One region of the Nocardia sp. IBHARD005 genome, then DNA from elsewhere that is predicted to be linked to it. Evidence: riboswitches for the same ligand, from Rfam matches in the RefSeq annotation. Region 1 holds a riboswitch; the other holds the start of a gene.
The links. Region 1 has a riboswitch for thiamine pyrophosphate ahead of thiC (phosphomethylpyrimidine synthase ThiC). Riboswitches for the same ligand answer to the same signal wherever they lie in the genome.
Positions count from the first base shown of each region.

Region 2: another riboswitch for thiamine pyrophosphate. It lies ahead of ACTWPB_RS21025 (TenA family protein); the one in region 1 lies ahead of thiC (phosphomethylpyrimidine synthase ThiC).

Region 1 is NZ_CP199935.1:2,010,356-2,014,770, forward strand. Features, by position in the region: gene ACTWPB_RS09470 (thioesterase family protein) at 1-244, opposite strand, end outside; gene ACTWPB_RS09475 (hypothetical protein) at 620-814, opposite strand; gene thiC (phosphomethylpyrimidine synthase ThiC) at 1,050-2,693, opposite strand; TPP riboswitch at 2,686-2,810, opposite strand; gene ACTWPB_RS09485 (MMPL family transporter) at 2,885-4,415, opposite strand, start outside.
Region 2 is NZ_CP199935.1:4,449,263-4,453,677, forward strand. Features, by position in the region: gene ACTWPB_RS21010 (ABC transporter ATP-binding protein) at 1-267, opposite strand, end outside; gene ACTWPB_RS21015 (ABC transporter permease) at 260-994, opposite strand; gene ACTWPB_RS21020 (ABC transporter substrate-binding protein) at 1,077-2,048, opposite strand; gene ACTWPB_RS21025 (TenA family protein) at 2,096-2,785, opposite strand; TPP riboswitch at 2,794-2,890, opposite strand; partial or broken gene ACTWPB_RS21030 (MmyB family transcriptional regulator) at 3,084-3,627, shown strand; gene ACTWPB_RS21035 (LppX_LprAFG lipoprotein) at 3,809-4,415, shown strand, end outside.

The sequences.
Region 1 (4,415 bases):
GCCCCGACCGCACCACCTTCGCCTGCGCGGTCAGCGGAGCCAGCGGCACCGGCCCGAGAATCTCGACGGCGACCCGCCCGACCTGGAATCCCGCCCGCGGCTCACATCGCTCGATCACATGCCCGAGCAGCGCCGATGGCGGTCCGGCGTGTTGGGCGTCCGGCGACCAAGGGCCCCTGGTCAGCTCGGTCGAGAGATACCGGTTCGGGTCCGCGGGGTCCTGGAGATAGAAAGCATCGGCCACCTAGCCGACGTTACCCCGCGCCACGATCCTGGTCTGTTGCGGTGATGCGCGCGGCCCGGAGGCTCCACCGATCGCCACCATGACCGCCGCATCGGTCAGGGTGCTGCGGTGGGCGACGTCGGCCCGAAATCGCCACCATGACCGCCGCATCGGTCAGGGTGCTGCGGTGGGCGACGTCGGCCCGAAATCGCCACCATGACCGCCGCATAGGTCAGGTTGCCGCGGTGGGCGACGTCGGCCCGAAATCGCCACCATGACCGCCGCATCGGTCAGGGTGCTGCGGTGGGCGACGTCGGCCCCCCAATTCGATTGCGGAGCTGCTGTTCGCGCGACGTAAGCGTGACCCGCCAGCCGGGTCGCGCCCGTCTGGTCGGCCTAGGCGCTGCCCGTGTAGAGGGCTGTGAACAGGTCGAACAGTGGGCGCCAGACACACGGGCTGGTGTCGGAGGGGCAGCCGATGGACGAAGACCCGGAGTCGGCGACCGGGAGCGGCGCGGCCTGGGCGGTGCCGAGGGGGGCGGCGAGGGACAGGGCGGCGGCCGCGAGGGCTCCGGCGACGATGCGCTTCATTGATTCACTCCAGTACTCGGCGTGCCGGCGGTCGGCACGACCGTCAGCGTGACCGATCGGCGCAGCGAGCGAAAGCCCCGAAATCCAGGGTTGCGTCCAGAAAGGTGCGGGTGCTGATCGGACCCGGCATCCTGGGCTTGCTGCCGGTATCGCATTCGCGGCACCATGCGCGTGCGCACAGTACGACGCCCGCCCGATCACGGAGATCGGACGGGCGTCGACGGTGGTGCAGCAGTCAGGAGACGACCGGGAGGTACACCTTGCCGCCCTGGTCGGCGAACTCGGCGGACTTCTCGGCCATGCCCGCCTCGATGGCGGCCACATCGGTGAGACCCTGCTTCTCCGCGTACTCGCGCACATCGGCCGAGATGCGCATCGAGCAGAACTTCGGACCGCACATCGAGCAGAAGTGGGCGGTCTTGGCAGGCTCGGCCGGCAGCGTTTCGTCGTGGTACTCGCGGGCCGTATCAGGGTCGAGCGAGAGCGCGAACTGGTCGTGCCAGCGGAATTCGAAACGGGCCTTGGACAGTTCGTTGTCGCGGTCCTGGGCGTGCGGGTGACCCTTGGCGAGGTCGGCGGCGTGGGCGGCGATCTTGTAGGTGATCACGCCGACCTTGACGTCGTCGCGGTTGGGCAGGCCGAGATGTTCCTTCGGCGTGACGTAGCAGAGCATCGCGGTGCCTGCCTGGGCGATGATCGCAGCGCCGATTGCCGAGGTGATGTGGTCGTAGGCGGGCGCGATATCGGTGGCCAGCGGGCCGAGGGTGTAGAACGGCGCCTCTTCGCAGAGCTCTTCCTCGAGGCGAACGTTCTCGACGATCTTGTGCATCGGCACGTGGCCGGGGCCCTCGATCATCACCTGCACGCCATAGGATTTCGCGATCGTGGTGAGCTCGCCGAGGGTGCGCAGCTCGGCGAACTGGGCCTCGTCGTTGGCGTCGGCGATGGAGCCGGGGCGCAGGCCGTCACCGAGGGAGAAGGTCACGTCGTACTTCGCCAGGATCTCGCACAGCTCACGGAAGTGCGTGTACAGGAACGATTCCTGGTGATGGGCCAAACACCAAGCGGCCATGATGGATCCACCGCGCGAGACGATGCCGGTGACGCGCTTGGCCGTCAGCGGGATGTAGCGCAACAGCACGCCCGCGTGCACGGTCATGTAGTCGACACCCTGCTCGCACTGCTCGATCACGGTGTCGCGGTACATCTCCCAGGTGAGCTTGGTGGGATCACCGTTCACCTTCTCCAGCGCCTGGTAGATCGGGACGGTGCCGATCGGGACCGGGGAGTTGCGCAGGATCCACTCGCGGGTTTCGTGAATGTTCTTGCCGGTGGACAGGTCCATGATGGTGTCGGCGCCCCAGCGCGCGGCCCACACCATCTTCTCGACCTCTTCGGCGATCGACGACGACACCGCCGAGTTGCCGATATTGGCATTGATCTTGACCAGGAACTTCTTGCCGATGATGGTCGGCTCCAGCTCCGGGTGGTTGTGGTTGGCCGGGATCACCGCGCGACCGAGCGCGACCTCGTCACGCACCAGTTCGGGTGAGACACCCTCGCGGGCGGCGATGAACCGCATCTCGGGGGTGATGATGCCCTGGCGAGCCCAGGCGAGCTGGGTCGGCGGGCCGTCGACGGTGGGGGAGTCCCATTCGTCGCGCAGTTTCGGCAGGCCTGCTTCGAGGTCGATCACCGCGGTGTCGTCGGTGTACGGACCGGAGGTGTCGAAGACATCGAAGTGGTCGCCGTTGGTGAGGTTGATGCGGCGAACCGGGATGCGCAGGCCGTCTACCTCCTGGTAGTGCTTGACGCTGCCCTGGATCGGACCGGTGGTGACGGTGTCGATCGTCCCGTCAGAAGACGTGCTCGAGCCCATGATTCTTCCTCCCTACGCCGGCATTACCCGGTCAGGTTCATACGGTCGACGGCCCTGACGCCCGAGTGGGCTAGCCGTCCTCTCAGCCCGCTGGTGCGAGCCCCCGTTGGTGTGAATTGCCCCGCCGACGATACCCGCCGTGAATCGCGACCCGCCCGGGGATAGACCGGACCGATCGCGCGCGCGGGTCGCTACACCGACGCCGAGTCGAGCCGCTTCGATGCGTCGTGCGCGGCGTCCTCGGCCTCATCGAGCCCGAACTTGTTGTGCAGCACGACGAGGGGCTTGGGCGACCACCAGTTCCAGGTGCCCATCATCCGCATGAGCGCGGGGGCGAGCAGGCCGCGGATGACCGTCGCGTCGCTGATCACCGCGAGCGCGCAGCCGAGGCCGAACAGTTTCATCATCGACACACCCGAGGTGGCGACGCCGAGGAACACGATGCTCATCAGCAACGCGGCGGCGGTGAAAATGCGCCCGGTGCGGGCCACGCCCATCGCGACGGCCTCGGTATTGCCCTCGGTGGTCTTCGGCCCGGCCAGCCATTCCTCGCGAATCCGCGACAGCAGGAAGACCTCGTAGTCCATGGACGCGCCGAAGGCCAGGCTGAACATGAGGATGGGCATGGCCAGGTTGAGGGTGCCGGTGGCGGTGAAGCCGAGCAGGCCCGACAGGTGGCCTTCCTGGAAGATCCACACCATCGCGCCGAACGTCGCCGCCAGCGACAAGATGTTGAGGATCAGCGCCTTGATCGGCAACACCACGCTGCCGGTGAACAGGAACAGCAGCACCAGGGTGGTGATCGCGATCAGCGCGCCTGCCAGCGGCAGTTTGCCGGTGATCGCGGTGACCGAGTCCTGGTTCAGCGCCCCCGGGCCGGTGATCAGGGCCTTCGACGGTGCGGCGACGGTGCGCAGGGTGTCGAGTTGGTCGCCGCCCGCGGTGGAGTAGGGGTCGAGTGCGGTCGCGACCGACAGATAGGCGCCGTGCTGCGGGTCCGTCATCTCGGGCACGCCCGCGGCCACCCGCATCCCGTTGCGATACACCGCCGCGCTGCTGAGGACGGCCGGTACGTCGGGCACCTTGGACAGCTCGCGGGCGTAGGTGTCGATTTCCGCCGCGCTGCCACGGAATTCGGGCAGCACGATGGTCGCGCTGGAGGCGAGGTCGGCGTTGAATTCGGTGCGCAGGATGTCGCCCACTTCGCGACTGGCAACATCGGCCGGCAGCGCCCGGTCGTCGGGATAGCCGAACTGGACACCGAGGAACGGCGCGCCGAGCAGTAGGAGGAACGCGGTGGTGGCCAGCGCGATCGACATCGGCCGCTTCATCACGGCGATGACAAGGCGATACCAAGCCGTCTGACGCGGTTCCTTTTCCGTCCTGGGAGCCAGCCGGAACAGCCGGCGCATCGGTGCGCGCAGGTCGCCGGCATCGATGCGATGACCGACCAGGATGAGCAGGGCGGGCAGCACGATCACCGCGGCGGCCGCGGCGGCGGCGACCACGGCGATGCCCGCATAGGCGAAGGACCGGAAGAAGTACTGCGGGAACACCAGCAGTGCCGACAGCGAGAGCGCGACGACCAGTGCCGAGTACACGACCGTGCGACCAGCGGTGCGGATCGCGCGGATCACCGCCGCTGCCGGGGTAGCGCCCGCGGTCAATTCCTCGCGATACCGGCTGACGATGAACAGGCTGTAATCGATCGCCAACGCCAGT
Region 2 (4,415 bases), 2.4 Mb from region 1:
CATGTAGGCGCAGTGCGATGCGCTGCTCTCGCCGTCGGTCGCGAGAAACTCGACGCTGCCCGAATCGGGGGATTCGAGCCCGGCCAGCATGTTGAACACGGTGCTCTTGCCGCAGCCGCTGGGGCCGATGACCGTGACGAACTCTCCCGATCGGACCGTGAACGACACCCCGCTCAATACCGCGAGGTCGGGGCTGCGCCGACCGGGCTGAGGGAACGACTTGGTGAGATGGTCGACGACGATCCGGTCGCCTTCGGCGTCAGTCACGTCGGCTCCTGTGCTCCGCGCGCGCCCACGGCGCGACGAGGCGTTCGACGGCGAACGTCGTCAGGTAGAGCGCGATACTCAGCAGCGCTGTCACCACGACCGCGGCCAGCACCAGATCAGTACGGAACGAATTCTTCTGCAGACTCATGTAGATGCCGAGACCGACACTGGCGCCGACGTATTCGGCGAACACCGCACCGACGACCGCGTAGGTGATCCCGATCCGCAACGCGGTGAAGAACCGCGGCACCGCCGACGGCAGCCGCACATACCGGAACACCTGCACACGGGAAGCGCCCATGCTGCGCAGCAGCGCGCCCGCGTCGCGGTCGGCCGCGCCGAACCCTTCGATCAGGCCGATGGCCATCGGGAAGAAGGTGACCAGTGCGACCACCAGGATCTTCGGAAGCAGACCGAACCCGAACCAGATGATCATCAGCGGCGCGATCGCGACGATCGGCACGGTCTGTGACGCTACGAACAGCGGCACCAACGCGCGCCGCAGCCACGGCGAGAAGTCGACGATCACCGCCAGCACCCAGGCCGAGCTCAGCGAGACCGCGAAGCCGATCAGCGTGACCTGCAAGGTGGCGGCCAGGTGGGTGCCGATCTCGTCGCGATGCGCCCAGCCCTGCTCGACCACGCGCAGCGGTGACGGCAGCACCTGCGGACGCACACCACTGGTGGTGACATAGATCTGCCACCCGGCCACGAGTATCGCCACCATGACGATCGACGGCACCGCCCACCGGATTCCCGCCCAGCGGCCGATCCGGTCGTCGGGCAGGACCGACGCGTCTACGGACCCGTCACGGGTTGGCAAGGTAGTCATCGGTGAAATACGTCGACCAGTCGGGTTCGGTGGTCAGTGGTTTACCGTCGGGCCCGTTGAGCAGGCCACTGCGGTACAGGAACCGGGAATTGGCCGACCACTGCTCCACCGTCTGGGTCCCGACTCGGCCGTCCGGGTCTTTCATGAACTGTTCGGCCAGCATTCGCTGACTGTCGAAGACCAGCTTCTCGTCGTTGAACGCGCCCGGGTTGGCGTCGATGAGGTCCTGGGCTGCCGCGTCCGGGTTGTCCGCGGCGAATTGGTAGCCGCGCTGCAAGGCTTGGACGAACTTCTTCGCGCGATCCGGGTTCTCGGCGAGCCAGCCTTCGTTGGCGTCGATCACGATGGCGTAGGAGTCCGGGAATCCGAAATCGGTGTAGCGGAAGTATTTCATCGGGGTGCCGTGGTGTTCGGCCTCGATGCCCTCCCATGCCAGATACGAGACGGTGAAGTCCGCCTTTCCGGAGTAGACGGCTTCGTAAGCCGACGATCCCAGCATGACGGAGGTGAAATCGCCGGTGCCGCCGTCGTTGCGGATAACCTGCGCGAGCGACTCCCGCTCACCCGGGTCACCGAACCCGGCGTAGGTCTTGCCGTCCAGATTCTTCGGGCTCACGAGGTCGGTACGGTCAGCGCGGACGCCGATCCCGGTCGCCCAATGTTGCAGGGGCGCGAGAACCGACTGGATCCGCGCACCCGATGCGCGGGCGAACGTCGACGAATTGTGGGTACTGATCCCGAATTCCGCGTTCCCGGCATCGACCACCGTGTCGACCGAGGTGTTGTTGTACGGCAGTACCTGCACATCCAGACCGGCGTCGGCGAAGTAGCCGCGCTGCAACGCGACATACAATCCGGAGTGGTTGGTATTCGGTGTCCAGTCCAGCGCGAAGCGGATGGTCTGATCGGAGCCGCCGCCCGAACCACACGCGGTGAGCACCGACAGCATCGTGACGGTGGTCGCGACAACCGCGAGCGCGCGGCGTATGTGCCCGTTCACGCGGCAGGCCAGGGCTGCGGGTGCAGGGCGGTGTCCCAGAACAGCAACTCGTAGCGCACCGCGAGGGTGAACGCCTTCTCCATCGCTTCGCGTTCCCGGTCGCCTGCCGATTCGGCGGCCGCGTCGACCAGTGATCGAGCCGTCGACGCGGCGTTCTGGAAGTCCTCGGCACCGTAGGTGGTCACCCACTGGGCGTACGGGTGGGCGGGGTCGGCGGCGATCACCTTCGCGGCACTCGCGGCCAGGTCGCGGCCCACTTCGGCGTAGATCCAGAAACAGGGCAGCGCGGCGGCGGCGGCGACGGCGTAGGACTCGGTCGCGGCGGCGGCGATCAAATAGGAAACATAGGCCAGACAGGTCGGCGAATGCTCCGGTTCACCCTGTCGTGGCGGCAGCGCCCCTCCGGTGAGCAGCTGTTCGTGCATGGCCGATTCGACGGCGGCCGCATTCGCCGACGAGGTCGCCCAGAAGGCCGCGGTCTGCGGGTCCGGGGACTTGGCGGCGAGTATCGCCAGCGCCTTCGAGTATCCGGTGAGGTACAGCGAATCCTGTTCGATGTAGGTGCCGAACACGTCGAGCGGTAAGGTGCCCTCGCCGAGCAGGCGCAGGAATTCCAGATCGTCGATCGCGGCCCGCAGGGCTTTCGTCCGGTCCCAGAGGTGGTCGGTGAATCGATGGGTATTCATGGGGTGGGCGCGCAACACCGTGACATCCCTTCGTCAGCATTACCTGAACAGGTTCAGCGGGTCTGTTCTCAGCCTCGCGGTTGCGAGACACCCCGTGTCAGAACTCGACCGACCCTAGCAGCGGCCACCGACACGCGGGGAAAGGCCCGAGAGCGCCGGGTCGTAGTCGTCGGGCCACCGTTCGCGGGCCCGTGTCAGCCGGGTGTAGCGGCCGCCGTGTCCAGGTCCGGCGGACCGCGGTGCCGCGACGAGTTGATCGACTCCCATAGAGTACGGGTATCAGCAGCCGGGCCTGCCGATGATCTTGGACCAGCTCTCGCCGCTGCCCGCCGTGCTGCTCGATTCCAAGTACAGCGTCCTGGCGCACAACGACGCCTATCGCGCACTGTTTTCCCAGCCTCACCGACGATGGCAGCAATGTCCTGCGAACGGTGTTCCTGACGCCCGAGTGCTGTAACCCCTATCAGCACAACATCGTTGACAAGCGCCGGATGGTCGCCTACCTGCGTGGCGCCTACGTCCGGCACCTCGATGACCCGACGTGGCAGGCGCTCGTCAACGAATTGTGTGGGGCCAGTGCCGAATTCGCCGGAATGTGGGCGCGCAACGATGTCGCGGTGCCGGTGAACCTGATCAAGGTGATCCAGCACCCCGCGGTCGGCGAGCTCGCGATGCATCTCACGATGATGGCGTTGCCCGCCACCGACGGCGAGTGGATCCAGATCTTCACTCCGGTCGACGCGGCGGAGGCAGCGAAACTGTCCGTGCTATGGGCGATGTCGGACCAAGCGCGGTTGCGCCCGGTCGATGAGCACCGGCGGCGGTTCCACGCAGTCGTCTGACCTGGGGTAATTGTGTATGTCGGCGGGTGTCAGATATCCGAAATCGTCAGTGCGTGCAGAGAACTCGCGAATCGAACTCCTCGGGTACTATCGCCGACGGGGGAGCGCGCGAGATGAACGATGGTCTTCGGCTGCCTCATACCGATATACGACCATCTCCAGGGGATGACACTTGATCGACATGACACCGAACCCCACCTCGCGTCGGCGCTTCGCGCGACGTTCCGGCATCACTTCGGTCGTCGCGGCGGCGGCGGTCTGCGCTGCTCTCGTATCCGGCTGCACGAAAGACGATTCGGCCACCACGGCGGGCCCGGCGCCCACCGGCCAGCTGCCCGAGGGCGCACAGATCGTGAAGGAGTCGGCGAAGACCACGCAGACCCTGCGCAACGTGCACCTGAAGATCAACGTCAAGAACCTGCCCGACCTGCCGGTGGAAACCGTCTCCGCCGATGTCACCAACGAGACCCAGGGCTCCGGCGCCGCGATGGGTGAGGCGAAGGTCAAGCTCACCCCGGAGGCCTCCTTCACCGAGGCGAAATTCCTGGTGGTGGACAAGGTCCTGTACACCCAGGCCGGCGGCCGCTACGTGCCCGCGGGTCCGGCCGAGAAGGTTTACGATCCGGGTGTCATCCTGGACAAGGACAAGGGCATCGCGAATGTGATCGCCAATATCCAGAACGCGAAGACCGAGGGCCGTGAGGTGATCGACGGCATCAACACCGTCAAGGTCTCCGGCGCCATCGACGCCGCCGTGATCGACCCGATCGTGCCGCGCATCGGCCAGA